3 regions of the Caballeronia sp. ATUFL_M2_KS44 genome follow, and region 2 is predicted to be linked to each of the others. Evidence: predicted binding sites of a transcription regulator. Region 2 holds the regulator's gene; each other region holds the start of a gene.
What was found. The regulator FliA, encoded in region 2, starts transcription of late flagellar genes. The targets are predictions, from matches to a motif close to CTAAAGTTTNNNNNNNNNNNGCCGNTA.

Region 1: the regulator FliA is predicted to act here: its motif matches at 5,461-5,487, upstream of motA (flagellar motor stator protein MotA).
Region 3: the regulator FliA is predicted to act here: its motif matches at 1,916-1,942, upstream of motA (flagellar motor stator protein MotA).

Annotation. Positions count from the first base shown of each region.
Region 1 covers NZ_JALQEA010000039.1:457,761-465,152, forward strand. Annotated here, with positions in the region: gene NCR39_RS17480 (efflux RND transporter permease subunit) at 1-1,031, opposite strand, end outside; gene NCR39_RS17485 (DUF4148 domain-containing protein) at 1,254-1,520, opposite strand; gene NCR39_RS17490 (DUF4148 domain-containing protein) at 1,643-1,921, opposite strand; gene NCR39_RS17495 (Nramp family divalent metal transporter) at 2,139-3,470, shown strand; gene motB (flagellar motor protein MotB) at 3,478-4,461, opposite strand; gene motA (flagellar motor stator protein MotA) at 4,492-5,361, opposite strand; partial or broken gene NCR39_RS17510 (helix-turn-helix domain-containing protein) at 5,590-6,422, shown strand; gene NCR39_RS17515 (hypothetical protein) at 6,532-6,804, shown strand; gene NCR39_RS17520 (hypothetical protein) at 6,880-7,047, opposite strand; gene NCR39_RS17525 (MFS transporter) at 7,208-7,392, opposite strand, start outside.
Region 2 covers NZ_JALQEA010000028.1:192,749-200,140, reverse strand. Annotated here, with positions in the region: gene flhF (flagellar biosynthesis GTPase FlhF) at 1-614, shown strand, start outside; gene NCR39_RS13545 (MinD/ParA family ATP-binding protein) at 607-1,524, shown strand; gene NCR39_RS13540 (RNA polymerase sigma factor FliA) at 1,545-2,276, shown strand; tRNA gene NCR39_RS13535 (tRNA-Arg) at 2,418-2,493, opposite strand; gene NCR39_RS13530 (c-type cytochrome) at 2,779-3,684, shown strand; gene NCR39_RS13525 (UvrD-helicase domain-containing protein) at 3,750-5,837, opposite strand; gene NCR39_RS13520 (oxidoreductase) at 6,068-7,111, shown strand; gene NCR39_RS13515 (hypothetical protein) at 7,115-7,392, opposite strand, start outside.
Region 3 covers NZ_JALQEA010000006.1:98,735-106,126, forward strand. Annotated here, with positions in the region: gene NCR39_RS00480 (glycosyltransferase family 4 protein) at 1-796, opposite strand, end outside; gene flhD (flagellar transcriptional regulator FlhD) at 1,510-1,812, shown strand; gene motA (flagellar motor stator protein MotA) at 1,999-2,859, shown strand; gene motB (flagellar motor protein MotB) at 2,867-3,829, shown strand; gene NCR39_RS00500 (response regulator) at 3,905-4,291, shown strand; gene cheA (chemotaxis protein CheA) at 4,373-6,634, shown strand; gene cheW (chemotaxis protein CheW) at 6,662-7,177, shown strand; gene NCR39_RS00515 (methyl-accepting chemotaxis protein) at 7,234-7,392, shown strand, end outside.

The sequences.
Region 1 (7,392 bases), on a different contig from region 2:
AGGGCCGCTGCGATCAGCGCTTCGCGAACCACGCCCTGCACGGCGGCCTTGACGAACACGGATTGATCGAAGAGCGCCGTGATCTTGAGGTCTTGCGGCAACGAAGCGCGCGCTTGCGGCAAGAGGTCCTGCAACGTATTGACGATGGAGAGCGTCGACGCGTTGCCGTTCTTCAACACGGAGATGAGCACGCCGCGCCTTCCGTCCTGCCGAACGATGTTCGTCTGCGGCGAGAAGCCGTCGCGCACGTGCGCCACTTCGCGCAGATACGTGGTCGCGCCGTTCACCGTGCGCACCGGAATGTCGTTGAGGCCCGCGACGGTCGTCGGCGACCCGTTCATGTTGATCGTGTATTCCTTCGGGCCTATCTTCGCGGTGCCCGTCGGAAGAATGAGGTTTTGCGCATTCACCGCGCTGACGACATCGGTGGGCGTGAGACCTTTGGCGAGCAGCGCGCGCGTGTCGAGATCGACGGAAATGAGCCGCGTCTTGCCGCCGTATGGATAAGGCACCGCCGCGCCCGGAATGGTCACGAGTTGCGGGCGCAGGAAGTTGAGCGCCGTATCGTTCAGGTCCTGCTCCGACTGCTTCGGACTCGAAAGCCCGAGCTGAATCACCGGAATGCTGGAAGCCGAATAACTGATGACGAGCGGCGGCGTCGCGCCCGGCGGCATCTGCCGCAATTGCGCCTGTTCGACGGCCACGGTCTGCGCAATCGCCGTCTGTATGTTCGCGGTGGGTTGCAGGAACAGCTTGATGATCGCGATGCCGGGCAGCGACTGCGACTCGATATGCTCGATGTTATTGACCGTCGTCGTGAGGCTGCGCTCGTTGACGGACGTGATGCGATTGGCAATGTCCTCGGCAGAGAGGCCCGTGTAATTCCAGATGATGCTGACGACGGGAATATCGATTTCAGGCAGGACGTCCACTGGCGTCGTCAACAGGACGAAGGGCGTGGCCAGCAGGATCATGATGGCCATCACGATGAACGTGTAGGGCCGCTTGAGCGCAACGTTGACGATCCACATTGAGTCGTTCGGAAAATGCGAGGGAAGGGCGCGGCGATGGTTGAGCGGCGCGCGATGATCGATGAACGCGATGCGGCAATCGTGTTCGGTGACGCTATGGTAGTGGCCGCGCCCCAACGACAATATGACGTGAAAATGGCGGTTTCGTCATATAAGGGCGTTTGAAAGAAAAAAGGAAGAGACGTGAGCGATCGCATCGACGCGATCGCCCGATGCGACGATTCAGTTCGCGGATGAACCGTCCGTATTGGCGGGGACGTTGCGAGGCCGGGCCGAACGATAGACGCTCGCGCCGGTATAGATGCCTTCCTTGATATCGAGGAAACTGCCGGGATAACGCTGGTCGTCCACGCCGGGATAGTAGCCGGCGCGTTCCGCGCGAACGAGATCGTCGACGACTTGCTGACGCGTGAGACCGCTGGTTTGCGCTGCTGCGATAACAGGCGACAGCGCAAGAACGGCGGCGGCGATGCGCGTGACTGGCTTCATGGCGAACTCCTCATACGAAGTGATGAAGAAACGCGACTACGGTGCGCGGCCACGGCATTCGCGCGCGGCCTTCTTCATTCTAGGCACGCGCCATGAGGTTCGCCTGCAAACGTGCGATCGAGTTACTCCGGCGTCTGTCCCGGAGGCGTGGTCGACATCGTGCGGCCCGATGCCGAGGTGCCATCCGACGATGCGCCATATGCGCTTCCCGAGTGGATCTTTTCTTCTGCGGCCTGGATGTTGTTGGGATAGAACGCGTCGCGCTCGGATGGGTTGTAGCCGGCCTGTTCGACTTGTTTCAACTCTTCCTTGACCTGCGCGCGCGTGAGCCCTTCCTGGGCGACGGCGGCGAGCGGCGAAGCGACGAGTGCGGCGATGGCAATGCGCGTGACTAGCTTCATGGCGGACTCCTCATGCAAGTGATGGGCGATCGCGGCATGCGCGCCAGGATCATGTGTGAATTCTATTGGTCGGACGGTGACGAGATGCTGGCATCCAGATGGCGCGTCGGTCAGATGAATGGCCGGGCACGCGTCTGAAAGACCGCGCAGCCGGTGATAGACTCGCCTGCTCATCGGGCCTTGCGCCGCGCTTCACATCGACACCGGAACCCATCAATTGCCGTTCAAATTGCCGACCACGGCGACCGCGCCGTTCTGCCCGTCCGAAGTCAAAGGCTCCGTCATCGTCGCGCCGGGTGCGCCGCTCTGGAAGAAGCTGCTGCAATTCGCGGGGCCGGGCCTGCTCATCTCCATCGGCTACATGGACCCGGGCAACTGGGCGACGGATATCGAAGCCGGCTCGCGATACGGCTATGGCTTGTTGTTCGTCGTCCTTTTGTCGAGCCTCGCGGCGATGGTGCTGCAATGCCTGTCGATGCGCTTGGGCATCGTCACGGGCCGCGACCTCGCGCAGCTTTCGCGCGAACGTTACTCGAAGCCCATCGCGAATGCGCAATGGATGCTCGCGGAGTTGTCGATCATCGCGTGCGATCTGGCCGAAGTGCTCGGCGGCGCGCTCGCGTTTCACTTGCTGTTCGGCTGTTCGCTCATGTGGGGCGTGGTCTTCACCGCATTCGACACGCTCATCGTGCTCGGGCTGAAGGGCAAGAATTTCCGCGATCTCGAAGCAATCATGCTCGGGCTGATCGCGACTATCGGCGTGGGATATGTGGTGGAACTCGCGCTGGTGAAGCCGCATTGGCCCGCGGTCGCGGCGGGGCTCGTGCCGTCCATCGACATGCTGTCGAATCGCGAGCCGCTTTATCTCGCCATCGGCATTCTCGGCGCCACCGTCATGCCGCATAACCTGTATCTGCATTCGTCGATCGTGCAGACGCGCGTCGTCAATCGCGATGAAAAGAGCCTTGCATCCGCGATCAAGCTCTCGCGGCTCGATACCATCGTGTCGCTTCTGCTCGCGCTCCTGATCAACGCGGCCATTCTGATTCTCGCGGCCTCCGCGTTTCATGCGACGGGGCATACGCAAGTCACCGAAATCGAGGATGCCTACAAGCTGCTCGCGCCGATTGTCGGTACCGGGCTCGCCGCGATTCTCTTCGCGGTGACGCTCTTCGCTTCGGGGCAAAGCTCGACCTTCACCGGCACCATTGCGGGGCAGGTCATCATGGAAGGCTTCTTGCGCCTGAAGATTCCGTGCTATCAGCGGCGCTTGATCACGCGCGCGCTCGCGCTGGTGCCGGCGGTGATCGGCGTGTATCTGATGGGAAACGGCGCGGTGGGCAAGCTGCTGGTCGCGAGTCAGGTCGTGCTGAGTTTGCAGCTGCCGTTCGCGCTTTATCCGCTGATTCGCATGACGAGCGATCGCGGGTTGATGGGCCGCTTCGCGAACGCCTTGCATACGAAGGCGCTCGCGTGGCTGCTGTTCATCGTGATCAGCGCGGCGAACGCGTGGCTCGTCGTGCAGACCGCGATGGAGTGGTTCGCGTAAGCGCTGCTTACTTGACCACGCCCACCGCAAGGTTCGATTTCGCCGCGACTGCAGCGGGAATCGCGGTATCGGCGGGCAAGGCCTGGTCCGCCGTGGTGCGTCCGCCATCGCGGAAGAACGCGAGTTCGGCGGCCTTGTTCAGCACGAGAATGCTGATGCGGCGATTCGTCGGCTCGTCGATGACGTTCTTGTTGAGCGGCAGCACGTCGGCGAGACCGCGTACCTGCAGCACCTTGCTTTCCTTCATGCCGCCCGTGACCAGCGCGCGGCGCGCCGCGTTCGCGCGCTCGCTCGACAGCTCCCAGTTCGAATAGCCGGCCTGACTGCCTGAATACGGCACGGCGTCGGTATGGCCTGCAATCGACACGCGATTGTCCACGTCGTTGAGCGATGCGCCGATGTTCGAGAGGATCGTCGTCACATAGCTTTCGAGCTTCGAACTGCCCGATGCGAACATCGGCCGCTTGAGCGAATCGACGATCTCGATACGCAAGCCTTCGCTCGTGATCGCAATGCGGATCTGGTCCTTGAACGCACGCAGCGCAGGCGTGTTCTCGATGAGCGCGGTCAGCTTCTGCTTCAACTGCTGCAAGCGTTGCAGGTCTTCTGCCGCGACGGACGCGCGCGCCACCGAAGGCGGCACGGGCTGCGTCTGGCTCTTGCTGGCTTCGCCCGGACGCGAGCTCGACAAGTCCTTGCCGCCGCCGTTGATGATGCTCGTATGCGACGACGCGCCGCCTTCGTTGCCGAAGAGCGCGGAGAGCGGCGTGTTGAAGTATTGCTCGATGCCTTCCTTGTCGTACTTCGACGTGGAGCCGAGCAGCCACATCAGAAGGAAGAAGGCCATCATCGCGGTGACGAAGTCGGCGTAGGCGATCTTCCATGCACCGCCATGATGCCCGCCGTGGCCGCCGCCTTTCTTCTTGCGGCGCACGACGACGGTGGGCGCGAGCACCGATTGCAACGGGTCGCGTGAAGGTCTTTCAGCCATGAGCGCTATTCCTTTCGATCAACGCGTTCGTCAGGCCGACTTCGGCATCTTGGTGGCGCGCACGGCGTCGTCGAGTTCCTGGAAGCTCGGACGATCCGCGGTGAACAGCACCTTGCGGCCGAATTCGACGGCCACGGTCGGCGCATAACCGTTCATCGACGCGAGCAGCACCGACTTCACGCACTGGAACGGCTTGGCTTCGGCCGCGCCCTTCGCGTTGAGCAGGTCCGCGAGCGGTCCGATGAAGCCATATGCGAGCAGAATGCCGAGGAACGTGCCGACGAGCGCGCCCGCGATCATCTCGCCGAGCACGGCGGGCGCGGCGCCCACGGAACCCATCGTATGCACGACGCCCATCACCGCCGCGACGATGCCGAATGCGGGCAGGCCATCGGCCATCTTCTGAATCGCGTTGGCCGCGACGGAGCTTTCCGCGTGATGCGTTTCGAGCTCTTCGTCCATCAGGTCCTGCAATTCCAGCGCATTCACGTTGCCCGCGGACATCATGCGCAGATAATCGACGATGAAGTCGAGCAGGTGATGATCGGCCATCACGTGTTCGTACTTCTGAAAGAGCGGGCTGGCTTCGGGCGCATCGACATCGGCTTCGAGCGCCATCATTCCTTCCTTGCGCGCCTTTTGCAGCAGCTCATAGAGCAGCGCGATCAGCGAGAGATATTTCTCTTTGGTATAGCCGCCACCCTTGAACACCTTGGGCAGCGCCTGAAGCGTTTTCTTGAGCGTGGCAGTCGGGTTCGATACGACGAATGCGCCGATCGCCGCGCCGAAGATACACAGCAATTCGAACGGCTGAACGAGCGCGGCAAGGTGGCCCCCGACGCCGATGAAACTCCCGATCACCGAGCCGATGACCAGAACCCATCCAATAACGACAAACATGATTTCTCCGCAAATGTCCGGGCTAGGCGAGCCGTGCGCGCTCGATCGACGAATCACGCACGGCTCGCCAAGCATTGTCTGCAATGATGCTGGGCTTTTTAACGGCGCGGTACACGGGAAGATTTAGGGGCGTTTGCGCAAACATTTCGAAGGGCTTTATGACGCGGTAAATGTTACGTGGCGCATGACGCGTGAGGTAATGGATGACACGTGCGCGCTTCATCTAATATCGGCGCATGGACACACTCTTTGAGCCCACGACGCGGCCCGCGCCCGCCACCGTCGGCACGCTGCTGCGCGAATGGCGTCAGCGCAGGCGCATGAGCCAGCTCGATCTCGCGGGCATCGCGGATGTATCGACGCGGCATTTGAGCTTCGTCGAATCGGGGAGGTCGATGCCGAGCCGCGACATGCTCATTCGCCTGGCCGAGCAACTCGACGTCCCGCTGCGCGAGCGCAACACGCTCTTCTTGGCGGCGGGTTACGCGCCGCTGTATCGCGAACGCGCGCTCGCCGATCCGCAACTCGATGCAGCGCGCCGCGCCGTCGATCTCGTGCTGAAAGGACACGAGCCGTATCCCGCGCTGGCCGTCGACCGGCACTGGACGATGATCGCCGCGAATGCCGCGCTCGGGCCGCTGGTCGCGTCGGCGGATGCGTCGCTGCTCGCGCCGCCGGTGAACGTGCTGCGGCTGTCGATGCATCCGCTGGGACTCGCGAGCGTTATCGAGAATTGGCACGAATGGCGCGCGCATCTGCTCGCGCGCGTGCGGCGTCAGGTCGAAGTGTCGGGCGATGCGACGCTCGCCGCGCTCATGAAGGAACTCGAGGCTTATCCCGCGCCGCCGCATGCCGCGAACGAGCGGCACGGCGAGCCGGATGCGGTCATCGTGCCGCTGCGTTTGCGCACGGCACGTGGCGTGCTTTCGTTCTTCAGCACGACGACCGTGTTCGGCACGCCCGTGGACATCACGTTGTCGGAACTGGCGATCGAAGCCTTCTTTCCCGCCGACGACGCCACCGCTGCCGCATTGCGCGAACTCGCCGACGCGCGCCGTTGACGGTCACCCTTACAAAAAGGAACCCGCCGACGCCGCGCGGATCAATAATAGAAACGTTGCGCGCTCGCGCGCTTGACGACATTTGTCCAACCAACGCGGAAAAGCAGCCATGATTCAAACATTCGAACAGGTGATCGGCGGTGAGCGCATGCAGTTCTGCGCCAGCATCGCGGAAGGCGGCGGGCCGCAACGCGTCATCATCAGCCGCGCGGATTCGGCGGAGTCGCTCGTGATCGTCGAGGCCGACGGCATCATCGGCGCGATCAAGGCGGAAGTGGAAGCGCCCGACACGTTCGTCGCGGACGCGGTGCGCAAGGCGCAGCAGGAAGCGCTGATCGAACGCGCGCTGGAAACAGGCACGGTGCAGACGACGAGCCTGTAACGCGCGTCGTTGCTCGAATAATGCCCGCGCGGTTTCGGACCGCGCGGGCATTGCTTTTTACGCGTGCCGCGTGACTTACATGCGCGGCTCGCCGTTGTGCGGATCGGCGGGGATCATCGGCGTGGCGGAATCGGGGCCGTCGGGCATGTCGGGATCGTCGGGATTCGGCGGGGCGTCGGGATCGAGCAGCTTGTCGGGATCCGGCTCGATGTTTTCTTCCGGTGAGCGAGGCATGGTGGACATGATGGCGTGTTCTCCGGGGAAAGGAACGAAGGCGGGGACGAAGGCGCGCGTTCACGCGCTCGGCCGTAGCGCGTGCAACGGGCGTTCCCGGTGCCTGCATGCCTAAAAAAATGGCGCGCTCCGAACCGCGAGCGCGCCATCGATTGTTCAGCCGCGAGACTTATCGCGCAGCCGGCGCTTCCTTGATGAAGAGCGACGTCAGCGCGCCCACGACGCACAACGCGCCGACGTACAGCGCAGGCGCCATCGGGCTCGACTTCATCATCAGCGAGACGACGATCGGCGTGAGTCCACCGAACACCGCATACGCGACGTTGTACGAGAACGAAATGCCCGAGAAGCGCA
Region 2 (7,392 bases):
GCGCGAGCAAGGTCGCGCTTCTGACGACGGACAGCTACCGGATCGGCGCGCACGAGCAACTGCGCATCTTCGGCAAGATTCTCGGCGTCTCGGTGCATGCGGTGAAGGACGCGGCGGACCTGCAACTCGCGCTCTCCGAACTGCGCAACAAACACATCGTGCTGATCGACACGATCGGCATGAGCCAGCGCGATCGCATGGTCTCCGACCAGATTTCGATGCTGTGCGGCGCGGGTCATCCGGTGCAGCGCATTCTGCTGCTCAACGCGACGAGCCACGGCGACACGCTCAACGAAGTCGTGCAGGCGTACAAGAGCGCGGTCGATCAGCCGCCGCTCGCCGGCTGCATTCTGACCAAGCTCGACGAAGCGACGAATCTCGGCGGCGTGCTCGACACGGTCATCCGCTACAAGCTGCCGGTGCATTACGTATCGACCGGACAGAAGGTGCCGGAGAACCTGTACGTCGCGACCAAGCGTTTTCTGATCAAGAGTGCGTTCTGCATTCCGCGCGACGGCTCGCCGTTCGTGCCGCAGGACGAGGAAGTGCCGGCACTGCTCTCCGCATTGTCCGCGCGCGCGACGGCCGAACTTCATGAGGTTCGCTTTGGATAAGCTCGTGCTCGACCAGGCTGAAGGCCTGAGACGGCTTCTCACGCGTGCAGGTTCGCGCGTGGTGGCGGTCGCGGGCGGACCGGCGGGCATCGGCTGCACGTCGGCGGTGGTGAATCTCGGCGCGGCGCTCGCCGTGCATGGCAAGGATGTGCTCGTCATCGACGAGCGGCAGAACAGCGCATCGGTGACGCGCATGGCGGGGCTTTCGGATTCGCAGGCGCTCGCCGCGGTGATGTCCGGACGGCAAGCGCCGCAGGACGTGGTGACGCGCACGCCGCTCGGCTTTTCGCTGATCGCCGCGCCCCGCGACGAACGCGTGAGCCACGATGCCGCGCAGTGTCGCGCGCTGCTCGACGGCCCGGCGGACATCGTGCTGATCGATGCGCAGCTGGATCGGCATGGCGCGTTGTCGTCGCTCGCGGCGCAGGCGCATGACTTTCTGATCGTGACGCGCGTGGCCGCGGCGGCGATCACCGAGGCGTACGCGTGCATGAAGCGTCTGCATTACGCGCATGCGATCGGCCAGTTCCGCGTGCTGATGAATCATGTGCAGAACCCGGCCGATGCGGCGGTCGCGTTCGAGAACCTGTCGGGTGTGGCGAGCCGGTATCTGGCTGTGTCGCTCGTGCAGGCGGGATATGTGTCCGAGGATGCGCGCGTCGCTCGGGCGAGGGAGCTCTCGCGCTCGGCGGTGGAAGCGTTTCCGGCTACGGCTGCGGCACGCGATTACCGCCAGATCGCGGCGGAGCTTCTGCACTGGCCGATGCGGGCCGCGCCTGGTGCGCGCGACGCGGAAGCCGGAGACGATGCGCGGTTTTTGGTTGGCGAGTCTGACAAGGGCGGGCGGGAAACGGTGCGCAGAGCGCCGGCGTTTTCCGGCCATGCATTGAGCAGTACGGCGTCGATGTGATCAAGACAAAGGTGACCCAGATGTACAACGCCCAAGGCAAACTCTCGCAATCCGACGTGCTGACGCGCTATGCGCCGCTCGTGCGTCGACTGGGGTTGCAACTCGTCGCCAAGATGCCGGCGAGCGTGGATCTCGACGATCTGATTCAGGCCGGCATGATCGGCCTGATGGATGCGGCGAGCCGTTACAAGGAAGATCAGGGCGCGCAGTTCGAAACGTACGCGAGCCAGCGGATTCGCGGCGCGATGCTCGACGAACTGCGTGCGAACGACTGGCTGCCGCGCAGCATGCGCAAGACGTCGCGCGAGGTGGAATCGGCGGTGCACAAGGTCGAGCAGAGCCTCGGCCGGTCGGCGAGCGAGATGGAGATCGCCGAGCACATGCAGTTGCCGCTCGACGAGTACCAGTCGATGCTGCAGGACTTGCACGGCAGCCAGTTGATCTATTACGAAGACTTCGATCGTTCGGCGGATGACGAGCCGTTTCTGGATCGATACTGCGTGGATCGGTCGGACCCGCTGTCGGCGTTGCTCGACGATAGCTTGCGCGGCGCGCTGATCGAGGCGATCGATCGCTTGCCGGAGCGGGAGAAGCTGCTGATGAGCCTCTATTACGAGCGCGGGCTGAATCTGCGGGAAATCGGCGCGGTGATGGAAGTGAGCGAGTCGCGCGTGTGCCAGCTGCATAGCCAGGCGGTGGCGCGGCTGCGGGCGAAGTTGCGGGAGCAGGAGTGGACGGGCGTGGAGGCTTGAGCTTTTAGCTCAGGTTTCGTGGCTTGGCGCGGCGGCTGGGGTCTTGGGTGACTCGGCCGCTGTTGGTTTACGAGCGATGCAGGTTTACGCTCGGGTTGTTGGCAACTGGTGGTCAGCGCGTCGGCTGTTGCACGACAAAGATGGCGCGCCCGGCTGGGATCGAACCAGCAACCCCTGCCTTCGGAGGGCAGTACTCTATCCATTGAGCTACGGGCGCATCGGCGGAAGGCCTTGCTTGCAGGTGCCGAAAGGCGACAGCAAGACCCATGCGAATCCGAGAGAATACCTGTTTTCCGCAGATCCGTCCATCGCGCAGGGTTCGGCGGGCCGCGCGGCATCGGCGAAAATGCGGGTAAACGCCCGCTACACGCCTCGCCGCCCCTGCGCCTTCCGTTAAACGTTCCGTCTATAATCGACCGTGCCCTTGGCGACGCAAAGGGCAAAGCCGTAGCCGTCACGCTGTCTGAACCGACTCAATCAAAAAACGGGAGACGAGACAAGCATGAGCGAAGCCCCCCACGGAGCCCCGATCAGAACGCCCGGCCAACTCATCGCGGCGGTGATCGCGGGGTTCGGCATCCCGGTCGCCATCATCATTCTGCTGGCCGTCTACGTCGATTCCTCGACGCGCACCGGCGCCGGCACCAACATCGACGCTTCCGTCGTCGAGCGCATCGCGCCCGCCGCGAAGGTCGATATCCGCGACGCCAACGCGCCCCGCGTCTACAAAACCGGCGAGGAAGTGTTCAAGGCCGTCTGCTCCACCTGTCACGCGACAGGCACAGCCGGCGCACCCAAATTCGGCGATTCCGGCGCGTGGGCCCCGCGCATCGGCGAAGGCTACGACACGCTGCTGCACAACGCGCTCAACGGCAAGGGCGCGATGCCCCCGCGCGGCGGCACCAGCCCCGACGATTACAGCGACTTCGAAATCGCGCGCGCCGTCGTCTACATGGCGAACAACGGCGGCGGCAAGTTCGCGGAGCCGGCGCAACCGGCATCGGGCGCGGCGGCATCGACGGGCGCGTCGGCTCCAGGATCGGCATCGGCTCCGGCGGCTGCTTCGGGCGCCACCGAAAACGCGCAGGCCGCTGCCGCCGTCGCCGCGCTGGCGTCCGTGCCGCAGACGGCATCGGCTCCGGCTGCGGGCGCGCAAAGCGCGGATGCATCGCAAGCGGGCAAGGCGCTCTACGAACAGGTCTGCCAGGCGTGTCACGCGGCGGGCGTGCTGAACGCACCGAAGTTCGGCGATAAAGCCGCCTGGGCGCCGCGCCTCAAGGATTCGATGGATACCGTCTACAACTACGCGCTGCACGGCAAGGGCGCGATGCCGCCGAAAGGCGGATCGAATGCGCCGGACGCCGACGTGAAAGCCGCCGTCGATTACATGGTGAACGCGTCGAAGTAACGTCGCGGCGATAGAAAAAACCCTGCGCACGCATCACGCGTCGCAGGGTTTTTTTCGGGCGTCGATCAGCCCTTTTGCAGCATCGCCTTCAGCATCGCCATCCGGTCTTTCGGCGACAGCGGCGCTTCTTCCGCGGTCGGCGGCGGCGCATCGTCGAGCAGCATTTCGGGGATGAAGCGCGACGGCTCGCACACCACCGTCTCCCGCGCGCGCTTGCGCTTCTTGCACCAGTTCAGATGCAGACTGCGCTGCGCCCGCGTGATCGCCACGTACATCAGCCGGCGCTCTTCCTCGATGCGCGCATCGTCGACGGGACTGTCATCGTCCGAATTCCCCCGATGCGGCATGATGCCTTCCTCCACGCCCACCAGAAACACGTGCGGATACTCCAGCCCCTTCGACGCATGCACCGTCGAAAGCCGCACCGCGTCGGGATCTTCGTCCTTGCCTTCGAGCATCGACATCAGCGCGACGGTCTGGATCAGGCCGAGCAGATTCTTGCCGTCGTCGGAGAGACCGTCGGCGGTGTCGTAGCCGGTCTGTTCCGTTTCGGGCGACGCCTCCGGCTTCGTGCCCTTGCGCTTCAGCCACTCGCAAAACTCCAGCACGTTCTGCCATTTCGATTGAGCCTGCCGCTCGTCGAAGGCATCGTAGAGATAGGCTTCGTAATGGATGGCTTCCATCATGTCGTCGAGCACGGTGGTCGCCGGATCGCGCGCGGCGCGGTCGGACAGGCGGCGAATCCACTCGCAGAACGTGCGCAGCGGTTCGACCTGACGCGCCGACAGCCGCGCCTCGATGCCGCCCATGAACACCGCTTCGAACAGCGACACCTTCGCCGCGCCCGCGAACGCGCCGAGCGCTTCGAGCGTCGTGTTGCCGACGCCGCGCCGGGGCGTCGTGATCGCGCGGATGAACGCGGGATCGTCGTCGGGATTCGCGATCAGCCGCAAGTACGAAATGATGTCCTTGATCTCCGCGCGATCGAAAAACGACTGCCCGCCCGACAGCACATACGGAATGCGCTCGCGCCGCAGCACCTGCTCGAAAATGCGCGCCTGAAAATTCCCGCGATACAGAATGGCGTAGTCGCGAAACGCTGCGCGCCGCTCGAACTTGTGCGCCGACAGCCGGAACACGACGGATTCGGCTTCGTGCTCTTCGTCGTTGCAGCCGGTGACGGTGATCGTGTCGCCCATGCCGTGCTCGGACCACAGCTTCTTCTCGAAGAGCTTCGGATTGTTCGCGATGACGTTGTTCGCCGCCGTCAGAATGCGCACCGTCGAGCGATAGTTCTGCTCCAGCTTGATGACGTGCAGCTTCGGAAAGTCCTTGCTCAACTGCGCGAGATTTTCGAGCGTCGCGCCGCGCCAGCCGTAGATGGCCTGATCGTCGTCGCCCACGGCCGTGAACGCGGCGCGCGGGCCGGCCAGCAGCTTCAGCAATTCATACTGGCAGGCGTTGGTGTCCTGATATTCGTCGATCAGCAGATAGCGCAGGCGGTTCTGCCACTTCTCACGCACCTGCTCGTTCTCGGCGAAAAGTTGCGCGGGACGCAGGATGAGATCGTCGAAATCGAGCGCCTGATACGCATGCAGCGTCGCGGCGTAGCTGCGATAGACGATCGCCGCCTGATGCTCGTCCTCGTTGCTCGCGAGCACGGACGCCTGATCGGGCGAGACCATCGCGTTCTTCCACAGCGAGATGATCGACTGGATCTTGCGGATCAAGCCCTTGTCCGTGGTGCCGAGCTGCTCTTGAACCATGCCGAAGCAGTCGTCGGAATCCATGATCGAGAACTGCGGTTTCAGGCCGACGTGCTCCGCTTCCTGCCGCATGATCTGCACGCCGAGCGAGTGGAACGTGCAGATGGTCAACTGGTTGACCGGCACCTTGCGGCCTTCCTTGCCGGGCGTGGTGAGCGTCTTGCCTTCGAGCAGCTTCGCGGTGCGCTCGCGCATTTCGAGCGCGGCCTTGTTCGTGAAGGTGAGCGCGGCGATGTGCTTCGGCTCGAAGCCGCGTCCTTCGATCAGATGCGCGATCTTCTGCGTGATCACGCGCGTCTTGCCGCTGCCCGCGCCGGCGAGCACGAGACAGGGACCATCGAGATAGCGCACCGCTTCGCTTTGCGCGGCGTTGAGACCTGCGGACATCGTTCTGGACTTTGGAGAGTGAGGCGAGCGGCGAGCGGTAAAAAACACCGCCGCTGATGGACTGCGAGACCGCGCACGAGACGATGCACGCGCGCGGCGAATTCGAGAGCGCGATGTTAACACGATAGAACGCGGCGGGTTTTGGCCCTCGTTCGTTTCATGGTGGCGGCGTTTCGGGCGCGTGCCACAATGTCGAGTCGATTCACGATTCACCACAGGATGATGCCCACATGAGTTCAGCACTGAAAGTCGGCCTGATGGGCTATGGACTTGCCGGCGCGACGTTCCACGCGCCCGTCATCGAGCATTGCGAACGCGCGAGCGTGGCGGCCATCGCGACGAGCCAGGCCGAGCGCGCGCAGGCCGACTATCCGGATGCGCAAATCGTCGCCGACTTCGATGCGCTGCTCGCCATCGACGACATCGCGTGCATTGTCATCGCCACGCCGAACGACACGCACTTCGATCTCGCGCGGCGCGCGTTGTCGGCGGGCAGGCACGTGGTCGTCGACAAGCCGGTGACGCTTTCCGCACGCGATGCCCGCGCGCTCGCCGACCTCGCCGCCGAGCGCGGCCTGCTGTTCGCGCCGTTTCACAATCGCCGCTGGGATGGCGATTTCATGACGGCGCGCGGGCTGATAGAGAGCGGGCGACTCGGGCGCATCACGCATTACGAATCGCATTTCGACCGGTTTCGCCCGAAAGTGCCGCAGCGCTGGCGCGAGGAAGCGGCGCGCGGCGGCGGTTTGCTGTTCGATCTCGGGCCGCATCTGATCGATCAGGCGCTCGCGTTGTTCGGCGCGCCGCAGACGGTGACGGCGTTCGTGAAGGCGCATCGTGATCACGCGCACGCGCCGGATTACGTGCATCTCGTGCTCGGTTACGCGGACAAGGAAGCCGTCTTGCACGCGAGCGCGCTGGCCGCGCTGGAGCCGCCACGTTTCGCGATCCACGGCACGCGCGGCAGTTACGTGAAGACGGGTCTCGACGTGCAGGAAGACCAGTTGCGCTCGGGCATGCGTCCGGGCGATGCGGGCTTCGGCAAGAATCCGCCGGGACTGCTGCGCGAAGTGGATGGCGATCACGATCTGCGCCACGAATTCGCCACGCGCGATGGCGCTTACGTGGAGTTTTATCGCGCGCTGGCGGCGTCGGTGCTGGATGGCAAGGCGTTTCCCGTGACGCCGCAGGATGCGGTGGATACGATGACGGTCATCGAACTGGCGATGCAGAGCGAGCGGGAAGGGCGGAGGGTGGAGTTCGTGCGGGGGTGATTCTCACCCCCGCCTGATGCTCCCCGACGTCGTGCTCACGTTCCCGCCGACGTCGCGGCAAGCGACGCTTCCCGACACCGTCTGCACCGACCCGCCGACATCGCCGCAATACACATTGCCCGATACGGCCGACACCGCTCCGACCTGCCCATGCACCGTGAGCTTGTCGCAGCTCTCGACGTCGATCTTTTCGACATCGCCATGAATCTCGACGGTCACGCCCGGCGAGCTATCGCCGCTGACGATTTCGCCGTCGACGGTCACTTGCTTGCCGCGTATCG
Region 3 (7,392 bases), on a different contig from region 2:
CTTCGATCATCACGAGGCCGAACGGCTCGTTCCAGTCGATCGGGAACAGCAGCGCCTTCGCGCCCGACAGGAACTCCGGCTTCTGCACCTCGTTGATTTCGCCGATGAATTCGACGTGCGCCTGCGACAGCAGCGGCTCGATCGTCGACTTGAAATAGTCCTGATCGGCCTTGTCGACCTTGGCCGCGATCTTGAGCGGCAGGCCGCTTTGCGCCGCGATCTTGATGGCCAGGTCCGCGCGCTTTTCCGGGCAAATTCGGCCGAGGAACGCGAGATATTCCGGCTTCTTGTGCGGCTGCGGCGTGAGCAGGTCGTCCGGCAGGCCGTGATAGACCGTGTTCAGCCAGTTCGCCTGCGGCAGCGGGCCGCGCTGATTGTCCGAAATCGAGATGACGTTCGCCTTCGTGAAGGTATCGAAGATCGGCTGCAGTTCGGGCAGATCGAGACGGCCGTGCAGCGTGGTCACGAACGGCGTGTCGAGCTGCGAAAACAGCGGGAACGGCATGTAGTCGAGGTGAAAGTGCAGCACGTCGAACTCGTGCGCGCGGCGGCGAACCGTTTCGAGCAGCAACATGTGCGGCGCGAGCGCATCGCGGATGGTCGGGTCGAGGCGCAGCGCGCGCGGCCACGCGGCTTCGAGCGTCGCCTTGGTTTGCGAATCGCCGCTTGCGAACAAGGTCACATCGTGGCCGAGATCGACGAGCGCATCCGTCAGATAAGACACCACGCGCTCAGTGCCGCCGTAGAACTTCGGGGGAACTGCTTCGTGCAACGGTGCAATTTGTGCGATTCGCATAACGTGGTTCTCCAGTGTGGGCCGCGATCGGCGGTTTGCGCCTCTGGCCCTTGCAGAGCAGTGCCGGAGCGGCGCTTCTAACGTGACTCCGGGCCATGCAAAGCTTTCGTGTGGACATGCGGTGAAGCCGGTCGAACAGTCGACGCATGCCTTTCGGACGGGCGGCCGGCGCGAAGCGAGTGTGTTGCTTCAGGCTGCCCAGAATCGGTTCCGGCTCTCGACCGGGTTATCCCTTACGTTCATTATCGGGATCGAGAGCGGCATTTCACGTCATTTTTCAATCGCTTAACCTTGTTACAGCGCGAAACACCGACTGTTACGAAGTCAAAAATTGCACCGTTCGCGGCACCGGGAACGCAGATTGACCGCGCGACGCGAGCGGCGAGGCGTTCTTCAGCACGTATCGTTCCCGGTCCGCCGGCCTAAAGTCCGGGCGATTCCCGCCGATAAAGCCTTTGCCGACGCGCAATCAATTCGTGTCGTGTACGAATTTTTCCTACACGATTCCGGGCGAAATTCCGTCGGCGAGTCGGTGTGTCCGTCCGATAGGCGCGCGAGCCGCGCCGGGCGACAATCGGGCCGACACATTATGCGGGGCCGGATTCGCCGGTTTTTTTTGGCGCATTCGAGCAAACGTTTCCCGCGCGGCCTGACCAGCCACGAATCGACTCGGGGGAAAGATGACGGCCACGAAATTCGGCGATAGCGCACGCATGAGCGCAGCCACCGGCGCGCTCGCGGAAATTCGCGAGGTGAATTTGTCGTATTTGCTGCTCGCGCAAGCGATGCTTCGCGAGGACCGCGACACGGCGATGTCCCGGCTCGGCCTGTCCGAGCACGTCGCCGATGTCGTCGCGTCGCTCACGCCGGTGCAGGCGGTGAAAGTGGCGTCGTCGAGCCATCTGCTGTGCCGCTTCCGGTTCGACGACCACGCGATCCTTTCATCGCTCGCGGACAAGGGCAAGCGCGCCGCGCTCGCGCAGGCCGCCGACGCGGCTGTCGCGCAGATCGGCTAAAGCTGCGCCAAGCGGCTGCGATTTCTTCAGACGCGGCGTCCGTCCGCGTCCCAGGCGGTTCCGCGCCGCGCCATTGCGCCGCACGCGCGGCGGCCTCCCGCCCTCAAAGTTTTCCTCCCCCATGCCGTAAACATCCTTAACCGCGCGCTCACGCCGGTCATCCGCATCAATTTCGAGGACTCGCCCGTGCTGATTTTCGTTGGAACGCTCGTGACATTGCTGTCCGTTTTCGGCGGTTACGCGCTCGAAGGCGGCCACCTTGGCGCGCTCGTGCAGCCGGTCGAAATTCTGATGATCGCGGGCGCGGGCATCGGCGCGTTCATCCTCGGCAACGGCATCAAGACGATCAAGGCGACGCTGCTCGTCATTCCCACGCTGTTCAAAGGCTCCAAGTACAACAAGGACGTGTACATGGAACTGATGGGCCTGCTCTACGTTTTGCTCGCGAAAGCGCGCAAGGAAGGCACGCTCACGCTCGAAGCCGACATCGACGATCCGAACAAAAGCCCGATCTTCAGCCAGTATCCGAAGCTTCTCGCGGACCATCACATCGTCGAATTCCTCACAGACTATCTGCGCCTGATGGTCGGCGGCAACATGAACGCGTTCGAAATCGAAAGCCTGATGGACGAAGAGATCGAGACGCATCACGTCGAAGGCGAAGCGCCCGCGCAGGCGCTGCACAAGGTCGGCGACGCGATGCCCGCGTTCGGCATCGTCGCGGCGGTGATGGGCGTCGTGCATACGATGGCGTCCGCCGACCAGCCGCCCGCGATTCTCGGCGAGATGATCGCGCAGGCGCTCGTCGGCACGTTCCTCGGCATTCTCATTTCGTACGGCTTCATCGGGCCGCTCGCGAACATCGCGGAGCAGCGCGTCGCCGAGCAGACGAAGATGTTCCAGTGCATCAAGGTGACGATCCTCGCGAGCCTCAACGGTTACGCGCCCGCCATCGCCGTCGAATTCGGCCGCAAGGTGCTGTTCTCGACGGAGCGTCCGTCGTTCTCCGAACTCGAAGAGCACGTGCGCCGCGTGAAGGCGAAGTGACGGCATCATGAGCGAAAAAGACCGTCCGATCTTCATCAAGCGTGTTGTCGGCAAGGGTGCGAAAGGGCATCACGGCGGCGCGTGGAAGCTCGCCTACGCGGACTTCATGACCGCGATGATGGCGTTCTTCCTGCTGATGTGGCTGCTTTCGTCGACGTCGCCGGTGCAGCGGCGCGGCATCGCGGAGTATTTCAACATGCCGCTCAAGGCGGCGATGGTCGGCGGAAAAACCGTCGGCATGGATTCGAGCATCATCACGGGCGGCGGGCGCGATATTTCCAGCCCCGAGCCGGGCACCATGCGCATGAGCGACCGCACGCCGCGCACCGAACCCGACGACGAAGCGCTCAAGCAGGCCACCACCGAACTCGAACGCCGCGAACAGGTGCGGCTGCACGACCTGCAAGTGAAGCTGATGGCGGCGATCGAGGCGAACCCGACGTTGCAGCAGTTCAAGCAGCAGATTCGCATCGAATCGACGCAACAGGGCTTGCGCATCGAAATCGTCGATACACAAAAGCGCCCGATGTTCGCGCTCTCCAGCGACACCGTGCAGCCGTACATGCGCGACATCCTGCGCGAAATCGGCCGCACGCTGAACGACGTGCCGAACCGCATCGTCGTGCAGGGACACACCGACGCCGTGAAATACGCGGGCGGCGAGAAAGGCTATAGCAACTGGGAACTGTCGGCGGATCGCGCGAACGCGTCGCGGCGCGAACTGGTCGCGGGCGGCATGGACGAAGCGAAGGTGCTGCGCGTGCTCGGCCTCGCGTCGACACAGAACCTCAATCGCAAAGACCCGCTCGATCCCGAGAACCGGCGCATCAGCGTCATCGTGCTGAACCACAAGTCCGAAGCGGCCATGCTGCGCGACGACGGCGCGCCCGGCGCGGTGTTCGACAACGCGCCCGCGGATGCATCGACCGCGCCGGAAGCCGGCTCGCTCCTCAAAAAGCTCGCGCATTAAGCGAAATAGCTTCCAAAAACGCTCAAGACTGCGCACGTTTTGGCCGTCATCACGGCAAGACCGCGAGAGACACACATGATCAAGAACATTCTGGCAATCGACGATTCCGCCGCCATGCGGCAAATCCTCTCCGCCACGCTGACGACAGCGGGCTACGAGGTGACCGTGGCGTCGGACGGCGACGAAGGACTCGAATGGGCGCTCGCCGAGCGCTTCGATCTCGTGCTCACGGACCATCACATGCCGAAGAAGAGCGGGCTCGATCTGATCGTCGAATTGCGCGCGAATCCCGCGTACAAGGCGACGCCGATCCTCGTGCTCACGACCGAAGACGGCGAGCCGTTCAAGGACGCGGCGCGGACGGCGGGCGCGACGGGCTGGATCGAGAAACCGCTCGATCCGGACCTGCTGACGGAAGTGGTCGCGGCGATCGCGGAAGCGCAGGAACAAGAGCAGCACTGAAGCGGCAAAAGGCAGCGAAGAGCGGCAAAAAAGCGGCGGCGCAAAACAGAACACACACAGCATTCTCGCGGTGAACCAAGCATGACACTCGACATTACCCAGTTCTATCAAACCTTCTTCGACGAAGCCGATGAACTGCTCGCGCAGATGGAGCAACTGCTGCTCGTTCTGGATATCGCGAATCCCGATCCCGAGGACCTCGCGGCGATCTTCCGCGCGGCGCACTCGATCAAGGGCGGCGCGGCGACGTTCGGCTTCACGGCGCTCACCGAAACGACGCACATCCTCGAATCGCTGCTGGACCGCGCACGCAACAACGAACTCGTTTTGCGCCGCGACATGATCGACACGTTCCTCGCGACGAAAGACGTGCTCTCCGACCAGCTCGCCGCGTATCGCGCGAGCGCGGAGCCGGATGCAGCCGCCGCCGCCGCGATCTGCGCGAAGCTCGAACGGCTGAAGAACGAAGACGCGGGCGAAGCGGCCGAACCGGCGCCGGTACAAGCACAAGCACAAACGCAAGCGCAATTGCAAACCGCGCCGGCCTACGAAGGCCCGAACGCGCCGCCCGCGCACGTGCTCACGCAGGCGCTCGAAGCCATTGAAGACGATGGCAACTGGGACGGCGCTTTCGAGATCGCCGACGGCGCGAGCGAAGCCGCGAACGCAACGAACGCAGGAACCGCAGCCAGCGCACCGGCGGCGGAAGTTGGACCCCACCTGAAAATTACGCTACGGGGGGTGGGCGAGAAGGACCTGGCGACTTTGACCGAGGAGCTGGGGAACCTGGGCAGCATCGTCGGAGAAAAGAAGACGGACGCCGAACTCGTGCTTTGGCTCGATTCGGACGTCAGCGCCGACGACATCGTGGCTGTGTGCTGCTTCGTGATCGATGAATCGCAGATTGCGATCGGCCGGGGCGATGCGCAGGCCAGCGCGCCGGTACAACCGGAGCAACCGGAGGCATCGGAGCAACACACGCTACACGCACAGCCGGCCGTATCGCAGGCGCAGGACGCGCCCGCATCCGCGGCTCAGCACAAAGAAGAAGCGGCGAAGGCGGCGGCGCAAGTCGCTGCCGCCATCCCGTCATCCGCCGCGCAGAAGAGCGCATCGGGCGACGCCGAGAAGAAGGCGCGTCCGCAAGCGGCGGCATCGGCGGAAGGCAGCTCCATTCGCGTCGGCGTGGAGAAGGTCGATCAGCTCATCAACCTGGTGGGCGAACTCGTCATCACGCAGGCGATGCTCGCGGAAACCACGAGCGCGTTCGATCCCGCATTGCACGACCGTCTTTTCAACGGCATGGCGCAGCTCGAACGCAACGCGCGCGACCTGCAAGAAGCCGTCATGTCCATCCGCATGATGCCGATGGACTACGTTTTCAGCCGCTTCCCGCGACTCGTGCGCGACATTGCCGGCAAGCTCGGCAAGGAAGTGGAACTCGTCACGTTCGGTCAGGCGACCGAACTCGACAAGAGCCTGATCGAGCGCATCATCGATCCGCTCACGCACCTCGTGCGCAACTCGCTCGATCACGGCATCGAGACCGTGGAAACGCGCCGCGCGGCGGGCAAGCCCGCGACCGGGCAGCTCGTGCTGTCGGCGGCGCATCACGGCGGCAACATCGTCATTGAAGTGAGCGACGACGGCGCCGGCCTGCGCCGCGACAAGATTCTCGCGAAGGCGCAGAAGCAGGGCATGCAGGTTTCGGAATCGATGAGCGACGAAGAAGTCTGGCAACTCATCTTCATGCCGGGCTTCTCGACCGCCGAACAGGTGACGGACATTTCCGGACGCGGCGTCGGCATGGACGTGGTGAAGCGCAACATCCAGTCGATGGGCGGCCACGTCGAAATCATGTCGCGTCAGGGCGCGGGCACGACCACGAAGATCGTGTTGCCGCTCACGCTCGCGATTCTCGACGGCATGTCGGTGAAGGTCGGCAACGAGATCTTCATTCTGCCGCTCAACTTCGTGATGGAGTCGCTGCAACCCGCCGCCGACGACATCTACACGGTCGCCAACGGCGAGCGCGTGGTGCGCGTGCGCGGCGAATATCTGCCGCTCGTGGCGCTGCATTCCGTGTTCGACGTGGAAGGCGCGCGCACCGAGCCGACGCAGGGAATCATCACGATCCTGCAAACGGAAGGGCGGCGCATGGCCATGCTGATCGACGAACTCGTCGGCCAGCAGCAAGTGGTCGTGAAGAACCTCGAAACGAATTACCGCAAGGTGCACGGCATTTCCGCCGCGACCATCCTGGGCGACGGCAGCGTCGCGCTGATCGTCGACGTGGCCGCGCTCAACCGCGAATCGCGGGCGCAGCACTCGCATACCCATTAAACATATCGACCGACTTTGGGGATTCTCATGGCAGACATCCAATCGAATCAAGCAGCGTCTTCGCGCCGCGATGCACAGCACGCCGAAGCAGCCGGACAGGAATTCCTCGTGTTCACGCTGGGCGCTGAGGAATACGGCATCGACATTCTGAAGGTGCAGGAAATTCGCGGCTACGACAGCGTGACGCGCATCGCGAATGCGCCCGCGTTCATCAAGGGCGTGATCAATCTGCGCGGCATCATCGTGCCGATCGTCGATATGCGCATCAAGTTCAACCTCGGCCGCGTCGAATACGACAACCAGACGGTCGTCATCATCCTGAACGTCGCGCATCGCGTGGTCGGCATGGTGGTGGACGGCGTGTCGGACGTGCTCACGCTCACGCAGGAACAGGTGATGCCCGCGCCCGAATTCGGCGCGACGCTCACGTCGGAATATCTGACCGGCTTAGGCACGGTGGATGGCCGCATGCTGATCCTGATGGATATCGAAAAGCTCATGACCAGCCGCGAGATGGAGTTGATCGACTCCGTCGCCGCTTAAAGCAAGCAAGAAAGCACGCAAGCGCTCGCACGCATCGCGGGCCAAGGAAGAAAGCCATGCTCAAGAAGTTGTCGATCCGCACGACGCTCACGCTCGTCGGTCTGTTGTTCGTCGGTTGCGCGGCCGTCATCGGCGCGCTCTCGCTCGTCGGCCTGAATACCGCGAGCGCCTCGCTCGCGTCGCTTGCCGACGAAGACATGGTCGCGATGCGCGCG